3 regions of the Streptomyces sp. NPDC050121 genome follow, and region 1 is predicted to be linked to each of the others. Evidence: predicted binding sites of a transcription regulator. Region 1 holds the regulator's gene; each other region holds the start of a gene.

Region 1 (9,267 bases):
AGGTCGTAGCGCTCCAGCTCGGTGTCGGGATCGGGGTCGTCCGGGGTGGCGCGGGAGGCGCCGAGGACACCGCGCACCGGGTAGCGCAGCCACAGCACGCCGTCCTTCGCCGCGGCCAGGCCGGCGTAGAGGCCGGCCTCGACCGGGAAGGGCACGATCCGGTCGGCGAGGCCTTCGAGGTCGATACGGGTGGTCGGGGCGCCCTCGCTGTCGGGCGTCTCGTCCTTGTCGGGGGCCTCGAAGGGGCGGCCGTGGCGCTGCGGTCCGAACGGGGACGGGGTCGTCGCCGCGAGGGTGATGAGGTGCGGGCGGGCGCCGGCCACGAAGGACAGGTCGAAGGCGTGCTGGTCGTAGACCGGGTCGAAGGCGCGCGTGGAGAGGAACGCGAGGTGCTTGCCGTCGAGGGTGAAGACGGGCGCGTAGTCCCTGAAGCGCAGCGGGGTCGCCTCGGTGACGGACAGGTCTGTGACATTGGCGAGCTTGATCTGGGAGAGCGGGCGCGGGCCCGGGTGCGACCAGGCCAGCCAGGCCGAGTCCGGCGAGAAGGCCAGATCGCCGACCTCGCCGTCGGGGCTGCTGTCGACCTCGCGGACCTCGCCGGTCTCCCGCTCGACGAGCAGCAGCCGCCCGTCGTGGACGGCGACGGCGGCCCGGCTGCCGTCGGGCGCCATGGCGAGTTCGAGGACCCGGCCGAGCTGTCCGGCGGCGAGCCGGCGCGGGGTGGCGCCGGGGGCCGTGCCGGTGGCCGGGGCGAACTCCAGCGCGTCCTCGCCCTCCGCGTCCGTCACCCACACCACCCACTCCTCGCCCTCCGTGCGGAAGGTGCGCGGCAGACGGGCCCGTACGCCGGGTTCGGCGGCGAGCGCGCGGGCGGGCCCGGAACGGTGGGTGATCCAGTGGACGGCCCCGCGGATCTCCACGGCGCTGCCGCGCGCGGTGTGGTCGGGCGCGGCCCCGCCCAGCCAGCGGGCGGCGGTCACCTGGTAGGGGCGGCGGTCGGTGCGCTGGCCGCCGAGGCGGATGTCGAGCCGGCGCGGCTCGGCGCCGTCCAGGTCGTCCAACAGCCACAGTTCCCCGGCGGACATGTACACGATCCGTGTGCCGTCGCCGGCGGCCTGCCGGGCGTAGAAGCCTTCGAGGGGGGTGTGCCGGCGCAGATCGGAGCCGTCGGCGAGGGAGGAGTACAGGGCTCCCGTGCCCTCGTGGTCGGACAGGAACGCGAGCCGATCCCCCGCCCACACCGGGTACTCGATGTTGCCGTCCAGTTCCTCGTGCAGCCGGACGAACTCGCCCTGGCCCTCCCGGTCGATCCACAGTTTGCCGGCCGTGCCGCCCCGGTAGCGCTTCCAGTGGGCGGCCTCGCGGCCCATCGGCGCGGACAGCAGCACGGTGTGCGGGCCGTGGGCGACCGCGCCGACGGGCCCGTACGGCAGGGTGGTCGCGGGTCCGCCGTCGACGGGGACGGCGCGGGCCCAGCTGCGGCGCAGGGTCGCCTGGTCGTGGGTGCTGACGGCGAGGACCTGACCGTCGGGGGTCCAGCCGCGCACCCGGGTCTGCCAACTCCCCCAGTACGTCAGGCGGGTGGACGGTCCCCCGTCGACGGGGGCGATGTGCACCTCGGGGGCGCCGTCGCGGGTGGAGGTCCAGGCGACGGTGGTGCCGTCGGGCGAGATACGGGGCATGGAGACCGGCATGTTGTCGGCGCTGACCCGCCAGGCGCGACCCCCGTCGAGGGGGGCCAGCCAGACGTCGTCCTCGGCGGCGAAGGCCACCGACTCGCCGTGCAGGTGCGGGAATCGGAAGTATGCGGCAGGCGTCGCGGACTGTGTCACCAGATCACTGTATTCAGCTACGGCACCGCAGGTCAGGGGTTTCGATCACTTCCCTGCCCCGCCGCCGCCTCCGCCGCCGTCCACGGTCTCGGTGACGGTCACCGTGACCGTGACGGTCGGCCGGCCGCCGGGCTGCGCGGAACCGGACGGCTTGACCGGCGACGGCGTCGCCGACCTGCAGTCGCCGAGGCCGCTCACCCGGAACAGCTGCTTCTTGCCCACGACGGCGGTCAGGTCCCCGCGCACGCACGCACCGTCGACCGCCCGCGTGATCTTCCCGGTGACGGTGATGTCCTTCCCGTCACCGGTCTGCCCCTTGCAGTCGACGGAGGCGACCGCCTCCGCCTTCGCCCGGTCCTCGTACTGAGCCGTGCAGGTCAGCCAGCGCACCTTCACGTCCCGCCGCTCGATCTCCGCCGTCGCGGCCTGGTCGGTGGTGTACGCCACGGACATGGCGCTCAGCCCGCCCGGCTCGCACGCCACGGCGGCGCCCGCCACGACGACCACGACCGGGAGTAGCCAAATCCGCCTCAAAGCCCCCATGGAGGGCAGCGTGCCACTCGGGCAGGCCCCGCGGAAGACCTCATACAGCCGTTCTACGCCGACCCCATGGAACTCAGCCGCGCAGCAGCAGCCACTCCTGAAGTTCCACCAGGTTGCCCTCCGGGTCCTTCAGATGGGCGACGCGCATGCGGTCGGTCATCGGAGCCGGGCCGTGCAGCAGGGTCGCGCCGCGGGCGGTGAGCTGCGCGCAGTAGACGTCCAGATCGTCGACGCGCAGCACCACCAGCGAGCGGTGGCCCGCCGTCGCGTCGCCCAGTTCACCGAGGACCTCGGCCATCATCGCCCGGTCCTGAAGGGCGATCCCCGCCGAGCCGGTCGCGGGACTGAACTTCTCGTACGGCCCGTTCGCCGCCTCCGACTGCGGCCTGAGGCCGAGGACCTCGGCGTAGAACCGGTAGCACGCGGCGAAGTCGGTGACGAGGAGCCGCACTTGGGCGAGTTCCACGAAATCCCCCCGGTGTTCAGGACCAGCGGCCGGTGCGACCCAGCAGCAGGGCGGTCGCGGCCGTCCCGGCGGTCGACGTACGCAACACGGTACGACCCAGCCGGTACGCCTTCGCACCCGCCTCCTCGAACACGGCCAACTCCTGTGGCGAGACACCGCCTTCGGGGCCGACGACCAGCACGATCTCACCGGAGGACGGGAGTTCGGCCGTCGCGAGCGGCCCGCTGCCGTAGTCGCGGTCCTCGTGCAGGACGGCGGCGAAGTCGGCGCGGGCCACAAGCTCCGCCACCTGCCTGGTCGTCGCCGCCTCGGCGACCTCGGGGAAGCGGACCCGGCGGGACTGCTTGCCGGCCTCGCGGGCGGTGGCCCGCCACTTGGCGAGCGCCTTCGCTCCGCGGTCGCCCTTCCACTGTGTGATGCAGCGCGAGGCCGCCCACGGCACGATCGCGTCGACGCCGGTCTCGGTCATCGTCTCGACGGCCAGCTCACCGCGGTCGCCCTTGGGCAGGGCCTGCACGACGGTGATCCGGGGCTCCTCGGCGGGCTCCTCGGTCACCTCACCGAGGCTCACGACCAGCTGGTCCTTGCCCTCGGCGGCGACGACCTCGCCCGGCGCCCAGCGCCCGGCGCCGTCGGTGAGGACGATCTCCTCGCCGGCCCGCAGCCGCTTCACGGAGACGGCGTGCCGGCCTTCGGGACCGTCCAGGACGAACCGACCGCCCTGCCCACTTCGACCGCCCTGCCCGCCGCCCGGCAGTTCGTCGACGACGAAGACGGGCGCGGTCATGCCGCGCCGCCGTCCCCGAACTCCGACAACGCTGTCCGCGCCGCGGCGAGTTCGGCCGCCAGTACCTCCACCAGCCGCCCGGCGGGCAGCTCCCGGGCCAGCCGGTGGCCCTGTCCCGCCCACAGCGCCATGCCCTGCGCGTCGCCCGCCTTGGCGGCCGCCTTGCGCAGCGGCGAGGTGAGGTGGTGGACCTCCGGGTAGGCGGCGGGCGCGTACGGGCCGTGCTCGCGCAGGAAGCGGTTGACCAGGCCGCGGGCCGGGCGGCCGGAGAAGGCACGGGTCAGCTCGGTGCGCACGAAGAGGGGGTTGGTCAGCGCCTGCTTGTGCACGGCGTGCGCGCCGGACTCGGCGGTGGCGAGGAACGCGGTGCCCAGCTGGGCGGCGCTCGCGCCGGCCGCGAGGACCGCGGCGATCTGGCTGCCGCGCATGAGGCCGCCGGCGGCGACGATCGGCAGGCTCACGGACTCGCGGACCTGGGCGATCAGGGAGAGCAGCCCGATGCCAGAGCCGTCGTTCTCCGGGATGTCCCGGTGGGTGCCCTGGTGGCCGCCGGCCTCCACGCCCTGCACGATCACCGCGTCTGCGCCGGCCCGCTCCACCGCGAGGGCCTCCTCGACGGTGGTCGCCGTGACGAGGGTGAAGGTTCCCGCGCGCCGCAGGGCCTGAAGTACCTCGGGTCCGGGCACGCCGAAGTGGAAGGACACCACCGGCACCGGGTTGTCCAGCAGCACGGCCAGCTTGGCGTCGTAGCCGTCGTCGCGTCCGCTGTCGGGGTCGCCGAGCTCCGTCTCGTACCAGGCGGCCTCGCCGGCCAGCTGGTGGGCGTAGACCTCGACGGCGCCGGCAGCAGGGGGCGCGGCGACAGCCGCTCCAGTGGAGCCGGTGCTTGCACCGGGATACTCGGGCTGCGGCATGAAGAGGTTCACGCCGAAGGGGCGGGCGGTGAGACTCCGCAGCTGCTTGATCTCCTGGTACACGCCGTCGGCCGTCTTGTACCCGGCGGCCAGGAAGCCGAGCCCGCCGGCCTCGGCCACGGCGGCGGCGAGCTTCGGGACGGAGACGCCGCCCGCCATGGGGGCCTGCACGATCGGGTGCGGGAAGAGATCGGTCAGTGCGGAGGACATGACGGCATGTTGTCACGTCCTTTGAACAAGTCCGAATCCGACCGCCGGTTGGCACAGGCCTCTGGCAGACATGCCGGAAGGACACCCGTGGAGGGTGCCCTTCCGGGACTGCTCAGCGTGCGCGCGGGGCCTCAGCGCCCGTTGAACGCGTCCTTCAGCCGCGAGAACAGACCCTGCTGACCGGGCTGGAACTGCCCGGTGGGCCGCTCCTCGCCGCGCAGCTTGGCCAGCTCGCGCAGCAGCCGCTCCTGCTCGGGATCCAGCTTCGTCGGCGTCTGCACCTCGACGTGGACGATCAGATCGCCGCGCCCGCCGCCCCGCAGATGCGTGACGCCCCGGCCGTGCAGCGGGATCGACTGCCCGGACTGGGTGCCGGGCCGGATGTCGACCTCCTCCAGCCCGTCCAGCGTCTCCAGCGGCACCTTCGTGCCGAGGGCCGCCGCCGTCATCGGGAGCGTCACCGTGCAGTGCAGGTCGTCGCCGCGCCGCTGGAACATGTTGTGCGGCAGCTCGTGGATCTCGACGTACAGGTCGCCGGCGGGACCGCCGCCGGGGCCGACCTCGCCCTCGCCCGCGAGCTGGATCCGGGTGCCGTTGTCGACACCGGCCGGGATCTTGACCGTCAGCGTGCGACGGGACCGCACGCGGCCGTCGCCCGCGCACTCCGGACAGGGAGTGGGGACCACGGTGCCGAAGCCCTGGCACTGCGGGCAGGGCCGGGACGTCATGACCTGGCCCAGGAAGGACCGTGTCACCTGCGACACCTCACCGCGACCGCGGCACATGTCACAAGTCTGGGCGGTGGTCCCCGGCGCCGCGCCCTCACCGCTGCAGGTGGCGCAGACGATCGCCGTGTCGACCTGGATGTCCTTCGTGGTGCCGAAGGCAGCCTCTTCCAGGTCCACCTCCAGCCGGATCATCGCGTCCTGACCGCGCCGCGTCCGCGACCTCGGGCCCCGCTGGGACGCCGTGCCGAAGAACGCGTCCATGATGTCGGAGAAGTTCCCGAAGCCACCGGCGCCGAAGCCGCCCGCGCCACCGCCGCCCGACTGGGACAGCGGGTCGCCGCCGAGGTCGTAGACCTGCTTCTTCTGCGGATCCGACAACACCTCGTAGGCGGCGTTGATCTCCTTGAACCGCTCCTGGGTCTTCGGATCCGGGTTGACGTCCGGGTGCAGCTCGCGCGCGAGCCGCCGGAAGGCCTTCTTGATCTCTTCCTGCGACGCATCGCGGCGCACGCCGAGGACGGCGTAGTAGTCCGTGGCCACTTACGACTCCGCCAGGATCTGTCCGACGTACCGTGCCACCGCTCGTACCGCTCCCATCGTTCCCGGGTAATCCATGCGGGTCGGTCCGACCACGCCGAGTTTGGCGACTGCCTCGCCGCCCGAACCGTAGCCGACCGACACCACCGAAGTGGAGTTGAGTCCCTCGTAGGCGTTCTCGTGACCGATGCGTACGGTCATGCCCGAATCCCCCGCCTCGCCAAGGAGTTTGAGGAGCACGACCTGCTCCTCCAGGGCCTCCAGGACGGGCCGGATGGTGAGGGGAAAGTCATGTCCGAAGCGGGTGAGATTGGCGGTCCCGCCGATCATCAGCCGCTCCTCGTTCTCCTCGACGAGCGTCTCCAGCAGGGTGGAGAGCACCGTCGTGACCGTACCGCGGTCGTCGGCCTCGAAGGCGTCCGGCAGGTCCTCCACCAGACGCGGCACGTCGGAGAACCGGCGGCCCGCGACCTTGCTGTTGAGCCGCGCGCGCAGATCCGCCAGCGAGGTCTCCCCGAAGGGCGCCGGGCAGTCCACCAGCCGCTGCTCGACCCGCCCGGTGTCCGTGATCAGCACGAGCATCAGACGCGCGGGTGCGAGCGAGAGAAGCTCCACGTGCCGCACGGTCGAACGGGTCAGGGACGGGTACTGCACAACGGCGACCTGCCGGGTGAGCTGCGCCAGCAGCCGCACCGTCCGCGCCACGACGTCGTCGAGATCGACGGCGCCGTCGAGGAAGTTCTGGATGGCCCGCCGCTCCGGACCGGTCATCGGCTTGACGCCGGCCAGCTTGTCGACGAACAGCCGGTAGCCCTTGTCCGTGGGGATGCGCCCCGCACTGGTGTGCGGCTGGGCGATGTACCCCTCGTCCTCCAGGGCGGCCATGTCGTTGCGGACCGTCGCCGGGGACACGCCGAGGCTGTGCCGCTCGGTGAGCGCCTTCGACCCCACGGGCTCCTCGGTGCCGACATAGTCCTGGACGATGGCGCGCAGCACCTGGAGCCTGCGTTCACTCAGCATTGCGCGCACACCTCCAGCAGTCGTCCCCCAGTCCCCTGGGCGCCTCGCCTGGCACTCTTCACATCCGAGTGCCAGCGTTCCCCGGCCCAGTGTACGGCTGTGGGGTACACCGGGGGCAAGGTCGGCCCCGGTGCAGCGTCGTAGGGCTAGCGTCGCGGTATGACGGTGACTTGGGAAGAGCTCGGGTGGGAGCGGGTCGCGGCCGGGGTCGGGCGGTGCCGGCTGCCGGGCTGGGACTGCACGGCGGGGCTGGTCGTGGGGGCGGGCGCGGCGCTGATGATCGACGCGGGATCCAGTCTCGCGGAGGGGGTGCGGCTGCGGGCGCAGGCCGAGGAGCTCACTGGCGGACGTGTGACCCATCTCGCGCTCACCCACCCCCACTTCGACCATGTCTTCGGCGCGGCGGCGTTCGCGGGCGCGGAGGTCTTCGGGGCGGTGGGCGTGGACACCGTGCCGGGTAAGGAGCTGCGGGCGGACGCACTGCGCAACGGCCTGGACGAGTCGGCGGCCGCGGAGGCCTCGGACGCGCTCGTGCGGCCCCGGCACCTCGTCTCCGGCGAGTGGACGCTCGACCTGGGCGGCGGCCGGCAGGTGCTGCTGGCGAACGTCGGGCCCGGCCACACCGCGCACGACCTGGCGGTCTTCGTCCCCGGCGAACCCGAGGTCGTCTTCTGCGGCGACCTGGTCGAGGAGTCCGGCGAGCCGCAGGCCGGGCCGGACGCCGTCCCCTCCCGCTGGCCCGACGCCCTCGACCGGCTGCTGCGGCTGGGTGGTGAGGACGCGCTGTACGTGCCCGGTCACGGGGCGGTGGTGGACGCGGCGTTCGTGCGGGCGCAGCGGGACGCGCTGGCGGCCCGGTTCGGCGTGTCGCCGTAAACCCGTCTCGCGGCTTCTCCTATCGTCATCCGAATGCGCCAGTACTCCGCCGACCTGACCCCTCCCTGGAAGAAGCCGAAGCCCGTCCCCGAGGTCCCGGCGGAGCCCGGCCTGGTGGTGGAGGAGCCCGGCACCGGGTTCTGCGGCGCGGTGATCCGCTGCGAGGCGGGCACGGTCACCCTGGAGGACCGCTTCGGCAAGCACCGGGTGTTCCCGCTGGAGCCGCGCGGCTTCCTGCTGGAGGGCCGGGTGGTGACCCTCGTGAGACCGCCGTCCTCCGGGCCCGTACGTCCCACCCGTACCGCCTCCGGTTCGGTCGCGGTACCGGGCGCACGCGCGCGGGTCGCCCGCGCCGGGCGCATCTACGTCGAGGGCCGGCACGACGCCGAGCTGGTCGAGAAGGTGTGGGGCGACGACCTGCGCGTCGAGGGCGTGGTCGTGGAGTACCTGGAGGGCGTGGACGACCTGCCGTCGATCGTCGCCGAGTTCGCCCCCGGCCCGGACGCCAGGCTGGGAGTCCTCGTGGACCACCTCGTGCCCGGCACGAAGGAGTGGCGCATCGCCCGGTCGGTCACGAGCGAACACGCCCTGGTCGTCGGCCACCCGTACATCGACGTCTGGGAGGCGGTGAAGCCGGCGTCCCTGGGCATCGCCGGCTGGCCACGGATCCCCCACGGCCAGGACTGGAAGACAGGCGTGTGCCGGGCCCTCGGCTGGCCGTCGGACAACACTGGGGCGGTGTGGCAGGCCATCCTGAAACGGGTGACCTCGTACAAGGACCTGGAACCGGAGCTGCTCGGCAGGGTGGAGGAACTGATCGATTTCGTCACGACCCCGGCCGAGCAGACCCCGTAACGGCCCCACCTCAACACCTCAACACATTTCGCAACCACCCCGGCCCAGAACAGGCGCGCAACCGCCCCGGTTCAGGGCGGGTGCTAGTCGACCAGGTCCCGTACCACCGCGTCCGCCAGCAACCGGCCCCGCAGGGTCAGTGCCGCCCGCCCCTCGTCGTACGGCCCCTGCTGCAGCAGGCCGTCCGTGAGCGCCCGGCCTGCGGCCGCGAGCCCGGCCTCCCGCAGCAGCGCCAGCGGAACCCCATCCCTCAGCCGCAGCTCCAGCAGGACCCGCTCCACGCGCCGGTCCTCGTCGGACAGAAGCTCACGTCCGGCGCCCGGCGAGCGGCCGCCCGCGAGAGCAGCCGCGTACGCCCCCGGATGCTTCACGTTCCACCAGCGGACCCCGCCGACGTGCGAGTGCGCCCCCGGCCCCGCCCCCCACCAGTCGGCGCCCCGCCAGTACAGCTCGTTGTGCAGACAGCGGCCCGCCTCGGAGGTGGCCCAGTTGGAGACCT
Region 2 (9,267 bases), on a different contig from region 1:
GTCTCACGACGAGATGCGTCGTGAGGAAGATGAGGAGAAAGGGCCTCGCCTCACATGGCTGCGCAGACTATTGAAACCGGATCCATCGATTCCGGCGCCTCCACCGTAGACCTCGGCCCCGCCACCGCGCTGAGCTGCCGCGAGTGCGGTCACCGCGTGCCCCTCGGCCCGGTCTTCGCCTGCGAGGAGTGTTTCGGCCCGCTCGAGATCGCGTACGACTTCTCCTCCTACGACACGGAGGAGCTCCGCAAGCGCATCGAGGCGGGACCCGCGAACATCTGGCGCTACGCGCCGCTGCTGCCCGTCCCGGCCGACGTGGCGGACAAGCCGAACATCAACCCGGGCTGGACCAAGCTCGTCAAGGCCGACAACCTCGCCCGTGAGCTGGGCGTCGACGCCGGCAAGCTGTTCGTCAAGGACGACTCCGGCAACCCGACGCACTCCTTCAAGGACCGCGTCGTCGCCCAGGCCATCGAGGCCGCCCGCGCCTTCGGCTTCACGACTCTGTCCTGCTCCTCCACGGGCAACCTGGCCGGCGCCGTCGGCGCGGCCGCCGCCCGCGCCGGCTTCCGCTCCTGCGTGTTCATCCCGCACGACCTGGAGCAGGGCAAGGTCGTCATGGCCGCGATCTACGGCGGCGAGCTCGTCGGCATCGAGGGCAACTACGACGACGTCAACCGCTTCTGCTCCGAGCTCATCGGCGACCCGGCGGGCGAGGGCTGGGGCTTCGTCAACGTCAACCTGCGGCCGTACTACGCCGAGGGTTCCAAGACGCTGGCGTACGAGATCTGCGAGCAGCTCGGGTGGCGGCTGCCGGACCAGCTGGTCGTGCCGATCGCCTCCGGTTCGCAGCTCACGAAGATCGACAAGGGTCTGCAGGAGCTGATCAAGCTCGGCCTCGTCGAGGACAGGCCGTACAAGATCTTCGGCGCGCAGGCGGAGGGGTGCAGCCCGGTGTCCGTCGCCTACAAGGCGGGGCACGACGTGGTCCGGCCGCAGAAGCCGAACACCATCGCCAAGTCGCTGGCGATCGGCAACCCGGCGGACGGTCCGTACGTCCTCGACATCGCCCGGCGGACGGGCGGGGCGGTGGAGGACGTCGACGACGAGCAGATCGTCGACGCGATCGGGCTGCTCGCCCGGACCGAGGGGATCTTCGCGGAGACCGCCGGCGGGGTGACCGTCGGGGTGACGCGGAAGCTGATCGAGAACGGGCTGCTGGACCCGACGCTGACCACTGTCGTGCTGAACACGGGTGATGGTCTGAAGACGCTGGACGCGGTGGCGGGGACGGGCCTCACGGCGACCATCCGTCCCAACCTGGAGTCGTTCCGCGAAGCTGGTCTCGCGTAAGCAGCTTGTTGCTCGTCTGCGGGCCGCCCGCGCCCCTGAAAGCCCGTACCCGACCGGAGGTCACCCGTCATGAGCGTCAACGTCCGCATCCCCACCATCCTGCGCACCTACACCGGTGGCGCGGCCGAGGTGAAGGCCGAGGGCTCGACCCTCGGTGAGGTCATCGCGGACCTGGAGAAGAACCACACCGGGATCGCCGCGCGGGTTCTGGACGACCAGGGCAAGCTGCGGCGGTTCGTCAACGTGTACGTGAACGATGACGACGTCCGCTTCGAGCAGGGCCTGGAGACGGCGACCCCGGACGGCGCCGGCGTCTCGATCATCCCGGCCGTCGCCGGTGGCTGATCGGTCGGCTGACCGCTGTTCAGTACCCGCCGGTAGTAACCGTCGGTAACAGCGATTACCGAGAGTTCATCGAATTGCCCTCTCCGCGATAGAAGCGGAGGGGGCAATTCAGTGTGGTTGAGCGCGGTACAGTTGGGGAACCGGGTCCCGATCAATGGAACCGGAGCTCTTGATTTCTGCCCAGTACCCGATGAGAAGCAGCCAAAGTGCGCGTCTCATTCGTGGCTTTTGCGGCTTTTGCAGGGCCCGACTTGCCCTGAATTCTGGCGAATTCTCGCCACATTCCGGATCCCGATGCGTCCAGAATTCTCGTCCAAGTGACCTGTTGCAGACAGCAGTTGGACAGATACATTCGGCCGCGGTCGACGCGTTCCGGCGCACGCCCCCAACCAATGGGGGGTGAGGTCTGACCCGGATCCGCGAAGTGTGGATCTGTGCAAGGGCCAGTAATAGGGGAGTTAGGCATGGCTCAGGGCACCGTCAAGTGGTTCAACGCGGAGAAGGGGTACGGCTTCATCGCGGTCGACGGTGGTGCGGATGTTTTCGTCCACTACAGCGCGATTCAGATGGACGGCTACCGCACCCTGGAAGAGGGTCAGCGGGTCGATTTCGAGATCTCGCAGGGCCAGAAGGGGCCGCAGGCGGACATGGTCCGTCTCGCGACCGGCTGAAGCACGCGCCGACTGACAGCGTCGTTCTTCTGTACGTCATCGAAGGGCTCGTACCTCCTGGGGGTACGAGCCCTTCGGTCGTGTCCGGAGGGGTCCCAGTCTCGGGGAGGCGCTTGCACTCTCATGGGTCGAGTGCTAATCATTGGCGTTAGCACTCTGAAGGTGAGAGTGACAACGAGGACCGGGTCGGTGAGGCCCGCAGGCCAGGTGGGGCAAGGAACCACGAGGTCGGCGAGCCGTCCGTCGCGGGCGCCAGCGCGGTCCGGAGCAATCCACCCCAGTCCGGGAGGACCACTTCACATGGCCAAGATCATCGCGTTCGACGAGGAGGCACGGCGCGGCCTCGAGCGCGGCATGAACCAGCTCGCGGACGCCGTGAAGGTGACGCTCGGCCCCAAGGGCCGCAACGTCGTCCTCGAGAAGAAGTGGGGCGCCCCCACGATCACCAACGATGGTGTCTCCATCGCCAAGGAGATCGAGCTCGAGGACCCGTACGAGAAGATCGGCGCCGAGCTGGTCAAGGAAGTCGCCAAGAAGACGGACGACGTCGCCGGTGACGGTACGACCACGGCGACCGTTCTCGCCCAGGCCCTGGTCAAGGAGGGCCTGCGCAACGTAGCCGCCGGCGCCAACCCGATGGCCCTCAAGCGTGGCATCGAGAAGGCCGTCGAGGCCGTCTCCGGCGCCCTGCTGGAGCAGGCGAAGGATGTCGAGACCAAGGAGCAGATCGCTTCCACGGCCTCCATCTCCGCCGCCGACACCCAGATCGGCGAGCTCATCGCCGAGGCGATGGACAAGGTCGGCAAGGAAGGCGTCATCACCGTCGAGGAGTCCCAGACCTTCGGTCTGGAGCTTGAGCTCACCGAGGGCATGCGCTTCGACAAGGGCTACATCTCGGCGTACTTCGCCACCGACATGGAGCGTATGGAGGCCGTCCTCGACGACCCGTACATCCTGATCGCGAACTCCAAGATCGCGAACGTCAAGGACCTGCTCCCGCTCCTGGAGAAGGTCATGCAGTCGGGCAAGCCGCTGCTGATCATCGCCGAGGACGTCGAGGGCGAGGCCCTGTCGACCCTGGTCGTCAACAAGATCCGCGGCACCTTCAAGTCCGTCGCGGTCAAGGCCCCGGGCTTCGGCGACCGCCGCAAGGCGATGCTGAACGACATCGCCATCCTCACCGGTGGCGAGGTCATCTCCGAGGAGGTCGGTCTCAAGCTCGAGAACACCTCCCTGGACCTCCTGGGCAAGGCCCGCAAGGTCGTCATCACCAAGGACGAGACCACCATCGTCGACGGCTCCGGCTCCTCGGACCAGGTCGCCGGTCGGGTCAACCAGATCCGCGCCGAGATCGAGAACAGCGACTCGGACTACGACCGCGAGAAGCTGCAGGAGCGCCTGGCGAAGCTCGCCGGCGGTGTCGCGGTCATCAAGGCCGGCGCCGCCACCGAGGTGGAGCTCAAGGAGCGCAAGCACCGCATCGAGGACGCCGTCCGCAACGCGAAGGCCGCCGTCGAGGAGGGCATCGTCGCCGGTGGTGGCGTGGCGCTCATCCAGGCCTCCGCCGTCTTCGAGAAGCTGGAGCTCGAGGGTGACGAGGCGACCGGCGCCAACGCCGTCCGCATCGCGCTCGAGGCCCCGCTCAAGCAGATCGCCGTCAACGGTGGTCTCGAGGGTGGCGTCGTCGTGGAGAAGGTCCGCAACCTCCAGGTCGGTCACGGCCTGAACGCCGCGACCGGTGAGTACGTCGACATGATCGCCGAGGGCATCATCGACCCGGCGAAGGTGACGCGCTCTGCCCTGCAGAACGCGGCCTCCATCGCCGCGCTGTTCCTCACCACCGAGGCCGTCATCGCCGACAAGCCGGAGAAGGCCGCCGCGCCGGCCGGCGGCGGCATGCCGGGCGGTGACATGGACTTCTGATCGACCGGTTCCGGTTGATCGACTGTCCTACGGACCGAGGGCGGTACCCCCAGCTACGGCTGGGGGTACCGCCCTCGGGCGTTTCAGCGGGCGTACTTCTTGAGGGGCTCAGTGTCGAGGGTGACACTCACGGGCGGTGGAAGCTCGACGGTGGCGCCCCAGGGGGAGGAGTCGATCTGCTGGTAGCGGCCGTCCTTGGGATCGCTGTACACGACGACCGTGCAGTTGTCCCGATCGACAAGGAGGTAGACGGGAATGTTGGCTTCCGCATAGCCGACGGGCTTGTCGATGCGGTCGCGTCGGTTGGTGTCCCAGTCGTGGGAAGTGATCTCCAAGGCCATCAGCATGCCGTCGGTGTCGGACCACTCGCCGTGCCCGACGAAGTGATCGACGGGGGCGAGTACGGCGTCGGTGCGGGCACGTCCCTTGCGGTAAGCCTCGGCCTTGACTCCTGATTCGGGTGCGAGATCGAGATCGGGGCGATGGAGCAGGAACTGACGCACCAGCCACGAGTAGATCGAACGGTGGTTGCCGTCCGGCATCGCTTTGACCTCTAGTTTTCCGTTGATGTACTCCAGATAGACCGTCTCCGGCGCCCTGCGCTCCAGCTCTTCGAAGTCCTCAACGCTGAGCGGGTCCTTGGTGTGAACCCGCCCGTCGACGTATTCGAGCCGTACGTGCTCGGGTGCCGCTGCAACAAGGTCCTCGAAGTCCTCGAAGGGCATCTGCGGGCGTTCGGCGGTGCTGGGGGTCATGGCGTCGCCTCCTCCCCTCCATCGTGCCTTGGTGTGGTGATGTCGGACGGTAGGAGCGGTCATACAGGTGTCCTTTCTCGTGTCGGTACGGCCATTGCCGCACGGATCCCGGCCGCGCGGGCGTGAACGTCGGCGGCCGGGAGGGGCGTGTGGGGATACGCGGGTGCACGTTCGCCTCGGCAGCCGCGGCACACGCCCCCCGACAGCGCTTCGGGACGCCCAGGCACCCTGCACTCCGCGCACTCCAGGAGCCGTTGGGGCGGAGACGGGGCCGGTGGCGGCGGTGGCGGCGGGATTTTGTCCGTCAGGCGGCGGTGGAGCAGGGCTGCGGGGCTGTGGACGGGGGTGGGCAGCCCGGAGGTCAGGGCGGTGCGGAGCGTCTCCTCCGTGGCTCCGTGCGCGAACCACTCCTCCACCAGCGGGGCGAGCTGCGCGCAGTCGGCGGCGGAGAGGGACAGGACGGGGGTCGTGCGGCCGAGGGCGGCGAGGAGGATGTGGGCTCGGGAGCGGGTGGCGGGCCGGGCTGGTTCGGGGTCCGGCGCGTTTTCCGGTACGTCGCCTCGTGTGAACGTCGCCCACCAGCCGTCGTCGCGCGCGGTACGGGTGAACCACGTTCGGGTGATCCAATGGGACTCGCCCGAGGCGGTCTCCATCCGTTCCCGACCCCGCCTCAGATGCCCGGCCTGCTGGATGCGGTTGAGGGCTGTGCGGAGGGCGCACTGTCCGTACGGCGTCGTCTTGGCCAGCGTCTTCACGGAGATGTCCGCGCCGTCCGGGAGCCGGTCGATGTATGCGGCGATGGCCGCCTCGCGGGGCGGGAGGTGCGTGAAGTCGTGGTTGGTGCGGGGGAGTTGTCCCGGGGCGGCGCGCTTTCCGTAACCCGGATTGGCCATCGGGTGCGGGTCCGCGTGCGCGGGGAGGGAGGCAACACTAAGCTTGGCTTCAGCCACGGATCGAAGCTCTCATTCGATCTTGTAGGTCAAGCCCCCGTAGGTGTTGGCGCACCGGCGGGGGCTGTTTCGTTAACCGCACGCTAGAGCGTGGTGACCTTCCGTGGCAAGTCGGTCGCTCCGCGTCAACTCGCCGGGTGGGAGGGTGGGTTGAGACCCTCCACCCGTTCCTTGCAAAGAGGGCTCGACGCTGGACGCTTGAGCTTCGGGGCGGGTGCGGATCAGCTGTCCTTGAGGTTTTCGACGAACGCCGACCATGCCTCGACCCGGAACACGAGCTTCGGGCCGAGGGGGGCTTTGGAGTCCCGGACGGGGACGAGGGTGGGGTGGCCGGGGGCGACTTCCAGGCAGTCGTTGCCGCCCCCGGCGCTGTAGCTGGACTTGATCCATACGACCGTGCTCAGGTCGAACTCAGGGATGTTCCTCATGGGCGTAATCCTGCGCCAACCTCTCGATCAGGGCCAGGGACCTCTCCTGTGAGAGCGCGGAGGCCACAAGGAGGTCGAATACGAACCTCATTTGGGCGACAGTGGCTGGGTCGTCATCCAGTCGCCCGGTGCGCGCCCCCTCGTAGTAGACCAGCGGAGGGGCGTCCTCGAACTCCATCAACTTGAGGGCGCCACCCATCGCTGCATGCGCTCCCGCGCTGAGCTGCAGCACCTGCACGATGACCCGGTTCCGGCGGACCAGGTTGGCGATATGGCGCAGGGCCTCCGCCATCACCGCCTGGCCGCCTGCCTCCCGGCGCAACGCGGCTTCGTCAAGCACTGTCCACAACAACGGCTTTGTTGGATGGTCGAGTAGGCGGGTCCGCGCCATCCGGCCCTCCGTCCACTCCTCGATGGCCTCTTCCGGTGCCGTCGGGTCGTACGCGCGGTTCACGGCCCGGGCGTACGCGGGCGTCTGGAGCAGTCCGGGGATGAGGAGCGGCGCGTACTGCCTGATCGCCGTGGACTGAGCCTCGGCCTCAGCCGCCTCCGCGAAATCATCGAGGTACTTCGACTTGGCCGCCGCCTTGCAGTTCCGCTTGAAGAAGCCCCCCGTCTCCAGGACTTCGTCCAGCATCGCCGCGTACTCCGGCTGCAACCGCCGCGTCCCCGCCTCCAACTGTCCGATGAACGACCCGCTCACGAACAGTCGCTGGCCCAACTGCTCCTGGCTCAGTCCCTTCCGCTCGCGAACATGGCGTAACTCGGCACCCAGCAAGGCTCGCGGCGACGACGACGGGTCGAGGTCCTTCGGTCCTGGCATGGGTGCCTCCTGGTCCTACAGACGCGTTGTTGGAGCGCCGTATCTGGCCAGGTTAGGAGTGTGACGGCCACGCTGTGTGCAGAACTCGGACACTCAGCGTGGAGGAAAAGCCTCATGGAGACGACAGAGACGGCGGCCGAGGAGCAGCGGCCCGCTCGCAGTGCACCCGAGGCTCTGGAGCGGTTGCGAGCCGCGCTGCGGGACGTGGGAATCCGCCTGCCGTCCTTGCGGCTCGACCCGGTCTCGGCCGTGCAGGACGACCGGTTCGCGCTGGTCGACCTGGGCCGTTGCAACTTCGTCGTGGCCTCGCAGCTCGCCGACGCCCTGTGGGGACGCCGAGGGCCGGAGGATGCCGGCGAGGTGTCCGCCGCCGACCCCCTGCGGGAGCGGGTGCGCTCGCTGAACCGGGGTGCCCGGCTCTCAGGCGTAGTGCGAGGCGACGGCGGGCTGGCCTGTGTAGTTGGGGCCGGCGTCGGGGTCGGCGCCGAGGTAGGTGAAGGGGAGTTCGACGGTTCGGCCGCCTCGGAGAGTGAGCAGGTGGCGCCGGGGGGCGTAGGCGAATCCCGCTGCTCGTAGGGCGGTCACGGCCGGCCGTCCGGCTGGCGAGCCGTCGGAGCGTCGGATCGAGTCCGGATCGAAGTGGGCGAGGAGGAGGCCGTCCTCGGTCAGCCAGGACGCGGCCCGGGTGAGCAGGCCGAGTTGGTCGCCGACGTAGTGCAGGCCGTGGACGCAGGTGATCAGGTCGTAGGTCCGGCTCGGGCTCCAGGCCGAGACGGAGGCGACGACCTCCTCCAGGACGGGCGGGGCCGGACGCGGGACGAGCGGGCCCACCAGGTCGACGGCGGTCAGGACCGTGTCGGCGGGCAGGGCGGGGGCGGCCTCCCGCAGGGCGCGGCCCTCGCCGCTGCAGAGGTCCAGCCAGGAGGGGGCGGGGCGGTGCGCCAGGTGGGACAGGAGGTCGACGCCCAGTTCTCGGGCGTAGCTGTTCACGCCGGTGAGTCCGCGTTCGCGGTTCATCGTGTTGTTCGCGACGACGGAGGACTCTTCCAGCGGGACCGGCCGGGGTTTTGGCATGCGTACATTCTCGGCTGCGGTTCGGTGTGCGTGGTCGGGATCACAGGGGGATTCCGGGTGTGGATGGAATGGTGTCGGGGGCCGGGAAGTTGTTGTACGCGGGCACTGTATGCATGTGCACATACCCGCTGGTCAGCGGTTTACCGGTCCACCGTCACGAGGAGACATTCAACGTGAGCGTCACCCAGCCCGTCCCGTCCCGCGCCGCCGAGATCCTCTCCCGGCCGGTGTCCATCAACGGACTGACCGTCTCGAACCGCATCGCGATGGCGCCCATGACGCGCATGTTCTCGCCGGACGGCATCCCGGGTGAGGACGTCGCGTCGTACTACGCCCGCCGCGCCGCCGCCGGTGTCGGGCTCATCGTCACCGAGGGGACGACCGTCGGGCACGAGTCCGCCGGGCAGAGCGACCGGGTGCCGCGGTTCCACGGCGCGGAGCAGCTGGCGGGGTGGGCGAAGGTCGCCGAGGCCGTGCACGCGGGCGGCGGGAAGATCGTGCCGCAGCTGTGGCACATCGGGATGGTGCGCAACCAGGGCGAGCCGCCGTACGCGGACGCTCCGGCCGTCGGTCCGTCCGGACTGCGTCTGGACGGTACCGAGGGCACCGGCAAGGCGATGACCCAGCGGGACCTGGACGACGTCATCGGCGCGTTCGCCGAGGCGGCCGCGGCCGCGGAGCGCATCGGCTTCGACGGCGTCGAGCTGCACGGCGCCCACGGCTATCTGCTCGACCAGTTCCTGTGGGCCGGCACCAACCGTCGCACCGACGCCTACGGCGGCGACCTCGTGGCCCGTACGAAGTTCGCCGCCGAGGTCGTCGCGGCCGTCCGTGAGACCGTCTCCGCCGAGTTCCCGATCATCTTCCGCTACTCGCAGTGGAAGTCGGAGGCGTACGACGCGCGGCTCGCCGAGACCCCGGAGGAGCTGGACGCCGTCCTCGCGC
Region 3 (9,267 bases), on a different contig from region 1:
TGGCAGATTTCTCCCGCCTTCCCGGACCGAACGCCGACCTGTGGGACTGGCAGCTGCTGGCTGCCTGCCGCGGGGTGGACAGTTCGCTCTTCTTCCATCCGGAGGGTGAGCGCGGGGCGGCTCGGAGCGCTCGAGAGAACTCGGCCAAGGAGGTCTGCATGAGGTGCCCGGTCCGTGCGCAGTGCGCAGCGCACGCGCTGGCGGTACGCGAGCCGTACGGCGTCTGGGGCGGGTTGACCGAGGACGAGCGCGAGGAGCTCATGGGGCGGGCGCGCAACCGCCTGGTATCGGCGTCCTCCGGCGCGAGAGACGCCTCGTCGAACACATGAAGGAACGTTTCTTCAGAGCGGAGGGCACGCGCGCGTGCCCTCCGCTTCGTTCTGGGGCGCTGCCCTACTGGCGCGCCGCGGCCCGTCCCAGCTGCTCCAGCGTGGCCGTCACGGCCGGCACCTGGGCCAGGTCGGGCAGGGTGAGCGCGACGATCTCCCGCCGCACCGGCGGTTCCAGCGTCACCGCGCGGGCGCCCCGGGGCCGTACGGAGTCGATCGCGAGCTGGGGCAGGACGGCGACGCCGAGGCCGGCGCCCACCAGGCCGACCACCGCCGGGTAGTCGTCGGTCGCGAAGTCGATACGGGGCGTGAAGCCCGCGTTCTCGCACACCTGGACGAGCTGGCCGCGGCAGCGCGGGCAGCCGGCGATCCACGGCTCGGCCGCGAGGTCGCCGATGGCGACGGACCCCCGGGCGCCGGTGCGCGCGAGGCGGTGGCCTTCGGGGACGAGAGCGACCAGCCGGTCCGTCAGCAGCGGCCGTACGACCAGGTCGTCCCACTCGCCTTCGCCGGCTTCCCTGGCTTCCGCGGCTTTCCCGGCTTTCCCTGCCCCACCGCCGCCGTTGCCCGTGGTGCGTTCGTAGCGGAAGGCGAGGGCGATGTCGCAGTCGCCCTCGCGCAGCAGTTCGACCGACCTCGGGGGCTCGGCCTCCTCCAGGGAGACGCGGGTGCCGGGGTGGGCCGCACGCAGGGCGGCGAGGGCGGTCGGGACGAGGGTGGAGCTGCCGCTGGGGAAGGAGACCAGGCGGACCCGGCCGGCCCGCAGGCCCGCGATGGCGGCGACCTCCTCCTCGGCGGCGGTCAGTCCGGAGAGGATGCCGGCCGCATGCCGGACGAGAGCCTCGCCCGCCTGGGTCAGGCGCATCTCGCGGCCGCTGCGGACCAGCAGGGGTGTGCCGACGGACGCCTCCAGGGCCTTCATCTGCTGGCTGACGGCCGGCTGGGTGCAGCCCAGCTCGCGCCCGGCCGCCGAGAACGAGCCGGTGGCGGCCACGGCGCGCAGGACACGGAGATGACGGGCCTCGATCATGACGTCGAGCATAAGCGAAGCTTGGACATGGCGGCGAATAATCGGTCGACGCTTTGACATCCGGTCGCTTAGCGTGGCGGCATGAGACTTCTGGCAGTCAACCTGGGCCGTGCGAAGGCTGTGCCGTACACGGACAACCCGGAGGGCGTGACCGGGATCGACAAACGGCCGGTGGAGGGGCCGGTGCGGGTGGCCGCGCCCGGCCCCAAGGGCATCGGCGGGAGCGGGCTGGCCGGGGACGCGGTGTGCAAGAGACAACACCACGGCGGCGACGACCAGGCCGTGTACGCGATGGCGCGCGAGGACCTCGACGAGTGGGAACGCGCGCTGGGCCGCCCCCTGGCCGACGGGGCGTTCGGCGAGAACCTCACGACGGCGGGCCTCGACGTGTCCGGCGCGCTGGTCGGGGAGCGCTGGCGCATCGGATCCGGTGTCGTACTGGAGATCACCTGCGGGCGCATCCCCTGTATGACCTTTCAGGGGCACCTGGGCGAGCAGCGGTGGGTGAAGCGGTTCACCGAGCGCGGCGCGCCGGGGGCGTATCTGCGGGTGATCGCGCCGGGTGAGATCCGCGCCGGGGACCCGGTGGAGATCGTGCACCGGCCGGACCACGACGTGACGGTGGCGCTGCAGTTCCGGGCCGTCACCACGCACCGGGAGCTGCTGCCCCGGCTGCTCGCGGCGGGCGAGGCGCTGCATCCGGAGTCACTGGCCGCGGCCCGGAAGTACGCGGCGGAGCACGGGGGCTGAGCCCAGGTCACGGGCCCGGCGCTCACCGGGCCTTCACGTTCGGGAGGCCGCGTGCAGAGAACGGACGGAGGCACTCCGGGTCATTACGCTTCTGCCATGACAACGGCTCTCATTACGGGTTCGACCGCGGGCATCGGTGCCGCGTTCGCACGCAGACTCGCGGCGGACGGGCATGATCTCGTCCTCGTGGCACGGGACACCAAGCGGCTGCGCGAGCAGGCGACCGAGTTGCACGACCGGCACGGCATCGAGGCGGAGGTGCTGACGGCCGACCTGGCGACGGACGAGGGCATCGAGACGGTGGCCGCCCGGCTCAACGACCGCAAGAACCCCGTCGACCTGCTGATCAACAACGCGGGCTTCGGCAACAAGGGCCGCTATCTCGACGTGTCCATGGCCGACGAGCTGAAGATGCTCAAGGTGCACTGCGAGGCGGTGCTGCGGCTGACGTCCGCGGCGGCGACGACGATGCGGGAGCGCGGGCGAGGGGGCGTGGTCAACGTGGCCTCGGTGGCGGCGTTCGTGCCGCGCGGGACGTACGGGGCGTCCAAGGCGTGGGTCGTGCAGTTCACGCAGGGTGCGGCGAAGGATCTGGCGGGCAGCGGGGTGCGGCTGATGGCGCTGTGCCCGGGGTTCGTGCGCACGGAGTTCCACGAGCGGGCCGGGATGGGCACGGACAACATCCCGGGCTGGATGTGGCTGGACGCGGACAAGCTGGTCGCGGCGGCGCTGGACGATCTGGCGCGCGGGAAGTCGCTGTCGATTCCCGACCCGCGCTACAAGGCGCTGATGGGGCTGGTGAAGGTGACGCCCCGGTCGCTGCTGGGCGGGATCAGCTCGAAGACGGGACGCAAGTACGGGCCTCGGTGACCGGGCTCGGCGGGGACCGCTCTGGTGGGCAGGTGGCGTCGGCGCTCCGGTGGGAAGATGGGCGTGAGGGGTACCGGACCCAGGGGGGCCGGAGGCTGCGCCATGACGTTCGTACAGCTCATCGACTGCAGGACCAGCCGGTTCGACGAGATGGACCGGCTGATGGACACATGGGTCGAACAGACCAAGGGGAAGCGAACCGCGACGCACGCGGTGGTCGGCAAGGACCGTTCCGACGCGTCGCACTTCATCGAGATCGTGGAGTTCCCGTCGTACGAGGAGGCGATGCGGAACTCGAACCTTCCGGAGACCGGCAAAGTGTTCCAGGAGCTGGTGGCCCTGTGCGACGAGATGCCGACGTTCACGGATCTCGAGGTGGTACGGGACGAGCAGTTGTATGCGGAGACCGCGCGGCGGTTCTTCGAGGCCGTGGCCGCGCGGGGTGAACTGCCGCCGCTGGACGGGCTGATCGCCGAGGAGTACCACGACCACGATCCCGCCAACGAGCAGGACACCATGGGCATGGACGCGATGCGGCGGGAGGTCGAGATGTGGCGGGGCGGCTTCGACTTCGCCTTCTCCGTCGAAGACCAGTTCGGGCAGGGCGACCGGGTGTGCAACCGGTGGACCTGGCGCGGGACCCACAAGGGCGACTTCATGGGGCTCCCGGCGACGGGGAAGCAGGTCACGATGACCGGGACGACCGTCTTCCGGTGCCGGGAGGACGGAAAGCTCGTCGAGGGCTGGTGGCAGTACGACCGGCTCGGGCTGATGGGGCAGCTGGGGGCGCTGGACGCGCTGGAGACGTGAAAGCCGAGCCGTAAGTCACGGGGCCGCCCGCGAAGAGACCGCCCGCGAAGGGGGAAGCCCCCGTTCCGTGACCGGAACGGGGGCTTCTTCGTGCTGTTCGGTGCTGCTCGCCTCAGTGGGAGTGGCCGTGGCCGTGGCCCGCGGCGGCCGGCTCTTCCTCTTCCTTCTTCTCGACGACCAGGGTCTCGGTCGTCAGCAGGAGGGAGGCGATGGAGGCGGCGTTCTCCAGGGCGGAGCGGGTGACCTTGACCGGGTCGATGACGCCGGCCTTGACCAGGTCGCCGTACTCGCCGGTGGCGGCGTTGAAGCCCTGGCCCTTGTCGAGCTCGGCGACCTTGGAGGTGATGACATAGCCCTCCAGGCCGGCGTTCTCGGCGATCCAGCGCAGCGGCTCGACGACGGCGCGGCGGACGACGGCGACACCGGTCGCCTCGTCGCCGGTCTTGCCGAGGCCGCCCTCCAGCACCTTGGCGGCGTGGACGAGCGCGGAACCGCCACCGGAGACGATGCCCTCCTCGACCGCGGCGCGGGTCGCGGAGATGGCGTCCTCCAGGCGGTGCTTCTTCTCCTTCAGCTCCACCTCGGTGGCGGCGCCGACCTTGATCACGCACACGCCGCCGGCCAGCTTCGCGAGGCGCTCCTGGAGCTTCTCGCGGTCCCAGTCGGAGTCGGTGTTCTCGATCTCGGCCTTGATCTGGGCGATGCGGCCCACGACGTCCTCGGAGTTGCCGGCGCCGTCGACGAGGGTGGTGTCGTCCTTGGTGACGGTGACGCGGCGGGCGGAGCCGAGCACGTCGATGCCGACCTGGTCGAGCTTGAGGCCGACCTCCTCGGAGATGACGGTGGCGCCGGTGAGGACGGCCATGTCCTGCAGCATCGCCTTGCGACGGTCACCGAAGCCGGGGGCCTTCACGGCGACCGCGTTGAACGTGCCGCGGATCTTGTTGACGACGAGGGTGGAGAGCGCCTCGCCCTCCAGGTCCTCGGCGATGATCAGCAGCGGCTTGGAGGAGTTGGTCTGGATGACCTTCTCCAGCAGCGGCAGCAGGTCGGCGATGGAGGAGATCTTGCCCTGGTTGATGAGGATGTAGGGGTCCTCCAGGACGGCCTCCATGCGCTCCTGGTCCGTCACGAAGTACGGCGACAGGTAGCCCTTGTCGAAGGCCATGCCCTCGGTGAAGTCCAGCTCCAGACCGAAGGTGTTGGACTCCTCGACGGTGATGACGCCGTCCTTGCCGACCTTGTCCATCGCCTCGGCGATGAGCTCGCCGACCTGCGTGTCCTGGGCGGACAGGGCGGCGACGGCGGCGATGTCGGACTTCTCGTCGATCGGCCGGGCGGTGGCCAGCAGGTCCTCGGAGATCGCCTTGACGGCGGCGTCGATGCCCTTCTTCAGGGCGGCCGGGGAGGCGCCGGCGGCGACGTTCTTCAGGCCCTCGCGGACGAGCGCCTGGGCCAGGACGGTGGCGGTGGTGGTGCCGTCGCCCGCGATGTCGTTGGTCTTGGTCGCCACCTCCTTCACCAGCTGCGCGCCGAGGTTCTCGTACGGGTCGTCGAGCTCGACCTCACGGGCGATCGTGACACCGTCGTTGGTGATGGTGGGGGCGCCGAACTTCTTGTCGATGACGACGTTGCGGCCCTTGGGGCCGATCGTCACCTTGACCGTGTCGGCAAGCTTGTTGACGCCGCGCTCGAGGGCGCGACGGGCGTCCTCGTCGAACTTCAGGATCTTCGCCATGGGAGCGGTTCAGCCCTCTCGGAAAACGTGGGGAACGAACTGCGCCCCCAGCGCCCGGCTTCACAAAGTCGCGGGGGCCAGGGGCGCAGTTCACTGCAAAACTGGGTGAATTACTTCTCGATGATCGCGAGCACGTCGCGAGCCGAGAGGACGAGGTACTCCTCGCCGTTGTACTTCACCTCGGTGCCGCCGTACTTGCTGTACAGGACGACGTCGCCAACCTTGACGTCGAGCGGCAGGCGCTCGCCGTTCTCGAAGCGGCCCGGACCCACGGCGAGGACGGCGCCCTCCTGGGGCTTCTCCTTCGCGGTGTCCGGGATGACCAGGCCAGAGGCGGTGGTCTGCTCGGCGTCGAGCGGCTGGACCACGATGCGGTCCTCGAGCGGCTTGATGGCAACCTTGGAGCTGGTGGTCGTCACGATCCGACCTCCCCCTTCGGAGATCTCACGGGGTTAACTGTCTGAGGTGGCGACCAGGTGGATCCGTCGTCGCGGGTGCCGGACCTGCCCGTCGCTGTGTTGGCACTCTCCAGTGGTGAGTGCCAGAGCTGAGACTATGACCGCGATTAGCACTCGGTCAAGCCGAGTGCCAATCGCGTTTGGAGGCTGTCGCCCCCGGACCCCCCGCTTCGGCGGAGACGGACCCGCCGGCGCCGCGAAGAACTCTCACACGTAGTCCTCCAACCGGCCCACCGTCAGACCCTCTTCCTGCACCCGTCGCAGCAGCCGCACCGTGCGTTGTCTCATGCTCGGGCCCGTCGTCTCGTCGGGGTCCACGGCGATGATGTCGCCGGGGCGCAGACGGGGGGAGCCGTGGGCGTAGGCGAGGTCGGCGGGACCCATGGAGACGCGCCAGAGGACGATCGCCGTGATGCCGCAGTCGGCGGCGGCGCGGCGGGTGGTGGTGTCGTAGGCGCCGTAGGGCGGGCGGAAGAGGCGGGGGCGCAGGCCGAAGCGGGCGCGGAGCTTGTCCTGCTGGCCGCAGATCTCGGCGCGCTGGCCGGCGTAGGGCAGGCCGCGCAGGGCCGGGTGGTCCAGGGTGTGGTTCTGGATGTTCGCCCCGACGGAGCGGAGGCGGGCGAAGTGCCCGTAGCCGGGGCCGACCACACTGTCCGTCAGGAACATGCTGACCGGGAGACGCAGTTCGCGGACCATGTCGACGAAGCGGGGGTCGCGTTCGGCGCCGTCGTCGTAGGTGAGGAAGACGACCTTGTCGGTGGTCGGGACGTGGTCGACGACCGGTGGGAGGCCGGCGCCGGGGCTGCCCGCGAGGGGCCGGCCGGCCGGGTGGGACGGGGCGGGGGCCAGGGGGGAGGTCAGACCCCAACGGCGGTACGGGTCCTGGGCGGCCGGGCCGGGTGGGCGGACCCCGGCGGCGGCCTTCCTGCCCAGCCGTTCGATCGGGTCGACGGACTGGGCGCAGCCGGTGAGCAGGGCGAGTGCCAGGACGCCGGCGGTCAGGGACCGGAGGCTCACAGGTAGTCCTCCAGCCGTGCCACCGCGTACCCCTTCTCCGTGATCTTGTCGAGGAACCGGCGGATCATGTCGGGCATCGTGCCCTTCCAGTCGCCGCGACCGCGGAAATGGCTCAGGACGATGTCGCCGGGGTGGATGTCCTGGTCCCACTCGCGGTACTCCCAGTGGTCGACGAAGACCTCCTCGTCCCAGATGGGGGCGTATCTGATGCCGCACGACTTGGCGGCGCGCAGGGTGTCCTGGTTGTAGTTGCCGTAGGGCGGGCGGAACAGGGTGGGGCGTCTGCCGTACTGCCGCTCCATCACGTCCTGCATGCCGCAGATCTCGCGCTGCTGCTGCCGGTACGACAGCCCCGGCAGGTACGGGTGGTGGAGCGTGTGGTTGTTCAGTACGACCCCGGTGCCCTGCATCTTCTTGAAGTAGCCGTAGTCGTCCTTGATCAGGTAGTCGCTGAGGAAGGCGGAGTACGGGATCTTCAGGTCGCTCATCATGCGCAGGAACGCCGGGTCCTTCTCGGAGCCGTCGTCGATGGTGAGGAAGACGACCCTGTCGTTGGTCGGGATCGTGGTGAAGACCGGGGGGAGGCCGAGCGTCTCCTGGTCGTCCACCTCGAAGCCCTCGCGGGCCGTGATCTCCGGCTTGTGGGCGGGCGGCGCCGGGGGCGTCAGCGGGACCTTCTTCAGCCCCCAGCGCTTCGCCGCGGCGACCCGGGCCTGCTGGGCGGCGCGGAGCCGGGAGGCGTACGTGTGCAGGGCGCGGGCCGGTGGGGCCGCGGGGGGCGCCGCCCGGTCCGGCTGCTGGCCCGGCGCGGGGCGGATCCCCTTGCCTGCCCCACCGGTCCCCGCGCCGCCTCCCGCGCAGCCCGTCGCGACGGCGGCGAGGGTGAGGACCGCGGCCGCGCTCCGGAGGCCCGTGAGGCGGAGCCCCGTGCGCCTTGTCCACCTCGTGCGCCGCGTGCTCCTCATGTGCCCGATGCGCCCCGCCTCCACGGCTCCGGTGCGGCGACAACCAGCCTCGTAACGGCCACTCTTGTCATCATTTTGTACGACAGATCCCATGGCGCCGGATCCTCGCAGTCACCGCCCCGGAACCTCGCCCGACACCGCCGCCGGAGGCGCACCATCCACCGACTGGCCCACAATGACCCGGTGAACGACCTCGCCCCCCTCCTCACCCCCGAGGGCCGCGCCCTCCTCGACGCCGTGCGCGGCATCGCCCCCGCCGACGAGCTCGCGGTCGCCACCCGGCTGCGCCGCGAGCACCCCGCGGACCTGGTGTCCGCGGCCCTGGGCCAGGCCCGGCTGCGCCAGCGGGCGGCGGCGAAGTTCGGGGCCGAGGACGCCGAGCGGATGTTCTTCACGCCGCACGGGGTGGAGCAGTCGACGCGGGCGAGTGTGGCGACGTATCGGGCGGAGTGCTTCCGGGCGCTGGGCATCCGCTCCCTCGCGGACCTGTGCTGCGGTATCGGCGGGGACGCCATCGCGCTCGCCCGTGCCGGGATCCGGGTGCTCGCGGTGGACCGGGATCCGCTGACCGCGGCGGTGGCGCGGGCGAACGCCGACGCGCTGGGGCTCGCCGACCTCATCGAGGTGCGGGAGGCGGACGTCACGGACGTCGACACGAGCGGCTACGACGCCGTGTTCGTCGACCCTGCGCGGCGTGGCGGTCGCGGCCGGATCTTCGATCCGGAGGCCTATTCGCCGCCGTTGTCCTGGGCCGTCGAGGCCGCCCGCAAGGCGCCGCGCGCCGCGCTGAAGATCGCGCCCGGCGTCCCTCACGAGGCGATCCCCGAGGACGCCGAGGCCGAGTGGATCTCGGACGGCGGGGATGTGAAGGAGGCCGTGCTGTGGTTCGGGACCGGCGAGCCGGGGGCCGTTCGGGCGACCCTGCTGCCCGGCCCGCGGACGCTGCTCGGCGGCGGTCTGCCCGACCCGGCGGTCCGGCCGGTCGGGCGGTATCTGTACGAGCCCGACGGCGCCGTCATCCGGGCGCATCTGGTCGCCGACGTGGCCCGGGACCTCGACGGCGGGCTGATCGACGAGACCATCGCCTACGTCACCGCCGACGCCCTGCACGCCACCCCGTACGCCTCCGCCTACGAGATCACCGACCAACTGCCGTTCAACGTCAAGAAGTTGAAGGCGCTGCTGCGGGAGCGTGAGGTCGGGATCCTCACCGTGAAGAAGCGGGGGTCGGCGGTCGAGCCGGAGGAGCTGCGCAAGAAGGCGCTGCCCAGGCCGCAGGGGCGCAACTCCGTGACCGTGT

What was found. Region 1 encodes HrcA, which represses chaperone genes, less so after heat shock. Its sites were predicted from a motif close to TTNGCACTCNGNNNNNCNGAGTGCNAA; they were not measured.
Region 2: a site for HrcA is predicted at 2,482-2,508, ahead of groL (chaperonin GroEL). Genes of this name have one in related genera too.
Region 3: a site for HrcA is predicted at 6,093-6,119, ahead of groES (co-chaperone GroES). Genes of this name have one in related genera too.

The regions. Positions count from the first base shown of each region.
Region 1 is NZ_JBITJV010000003.1:77,177-86,443, reverse strand. Features, by position in the region: gene ACIBTS_RS05220 (S41 family peptidase) at 1-1,832, opposite strand, end outside; gene ACIBTS_RS05215 (hypothetical protein) at 1,878-2,375, opposite strand; gene ACIBTS_RS05210 (VOC family protein) at 2,449-2,841, opposite strand; gene ACIBTS_RS05205 (16S rRNA (uracil(1498)-N(3))-methyltransferase) at 2,858-3,628, opposite strand; gene ACIBTS_RS05200 (nitronate monooxygenase) at 3,625-4,752, opposite strand; gene dnaJ (molecular chaperone DnaJ) at 4,884-6,020, opposite strand; gene hrcA (heat-inducible transcriptional repressor HrcA) at 6,021-7,037, opposite strand; gene ACIBTS_RS05185 (MBL fold metallo-hydrolase) at 7,197-7,913, shown strand; gene ACIBTS_RS05180 (DUF3097 domain-containing protein) at 7,947-8,768, shown strand; gene hemW (radical SAM family heme chaperone HemW) at 8,852-9,267, opposite strand, start outside.
Region 2 is NZ_JBITJV010000019.1:126,049-135,315, reverse strand. Features, by position in the region: SAM riboswitch class I at 1-36, shown strand, start outside; gene thrC (threonine synthase) at 55-1,353, shown strand; gene ACIBTS_RS27270 (MoaD/ThiS family protein) at 1,423-1,698, shown strand; gene ACIBTS_RS27265 (cold-shock protein) at 2,163-2,369, shown strand; gene groL (chaperonin GroEL) at 2,670-4,292, shown strand; gene ACIBTS_RS27255 (Uma2 family endonuclease) at 4,376-5,047, opposite strand; gene ACIBTS_RS27250 (hypothetical protein) at 5,107-5,940, opposite strand; gene ACIBTS_RS27245 (DUF397 domain-containing protein) at 6,219-6,425, opposite strand; gene ACIBTS_RS27240 (Scr1 family TA system antitoxin-like transcriptional regulator) at 6,409-7,248, opposite strand; gene ACIBTS_RS27235 (class I SAM-dependent methyltransferase) at 7,669-8,322, opposite strand; gene ACIBTS_RS27230 (NADH:flavin oxidoreductase) at 8,496-9,267, shown strand, end outside.
Region 3 is NZ_JBITJV010000018.1:184,822-194,088, forward strand. Features, by position in the region: gene ACIBTS_RS26635 (WhiB family transcriptional regulator) at 1-329, shown strand, start outside; gene ACIBTS_RS26640 (LysR family transcriptional regulator) at 394-1,359, opposite strand; gene ACIBTS_RS26645 (MOSC domain-containing protein) at 1,441-2,109, shown strand; gene ACIBTS_RS26650 (SDR family oxidoreductase) at 2,206-2,979, shown strand; gene ACIBTS_RS26655 (ester cyclase) at 3,082-3,789, shown strand; gene groL (chaperonin GroEL) at 3,902-5,527, opposite strand; gene groES (co-chaperone GroES) at 5,638-5,946, opposite strand; gene ACIBTS_RS26670 (polysaccharide deacetylase family protein) at 6,193-7,002, opposite strand; gene ACIBTS_RS26675 (polysaccharide deacetylase family protein) at 6,999-7,967, opposite strand; partial or broken gene ACIBTS_RS26680 (methyltransferase domain-containing protein) at 8,151-9,267, shown strand, end outside.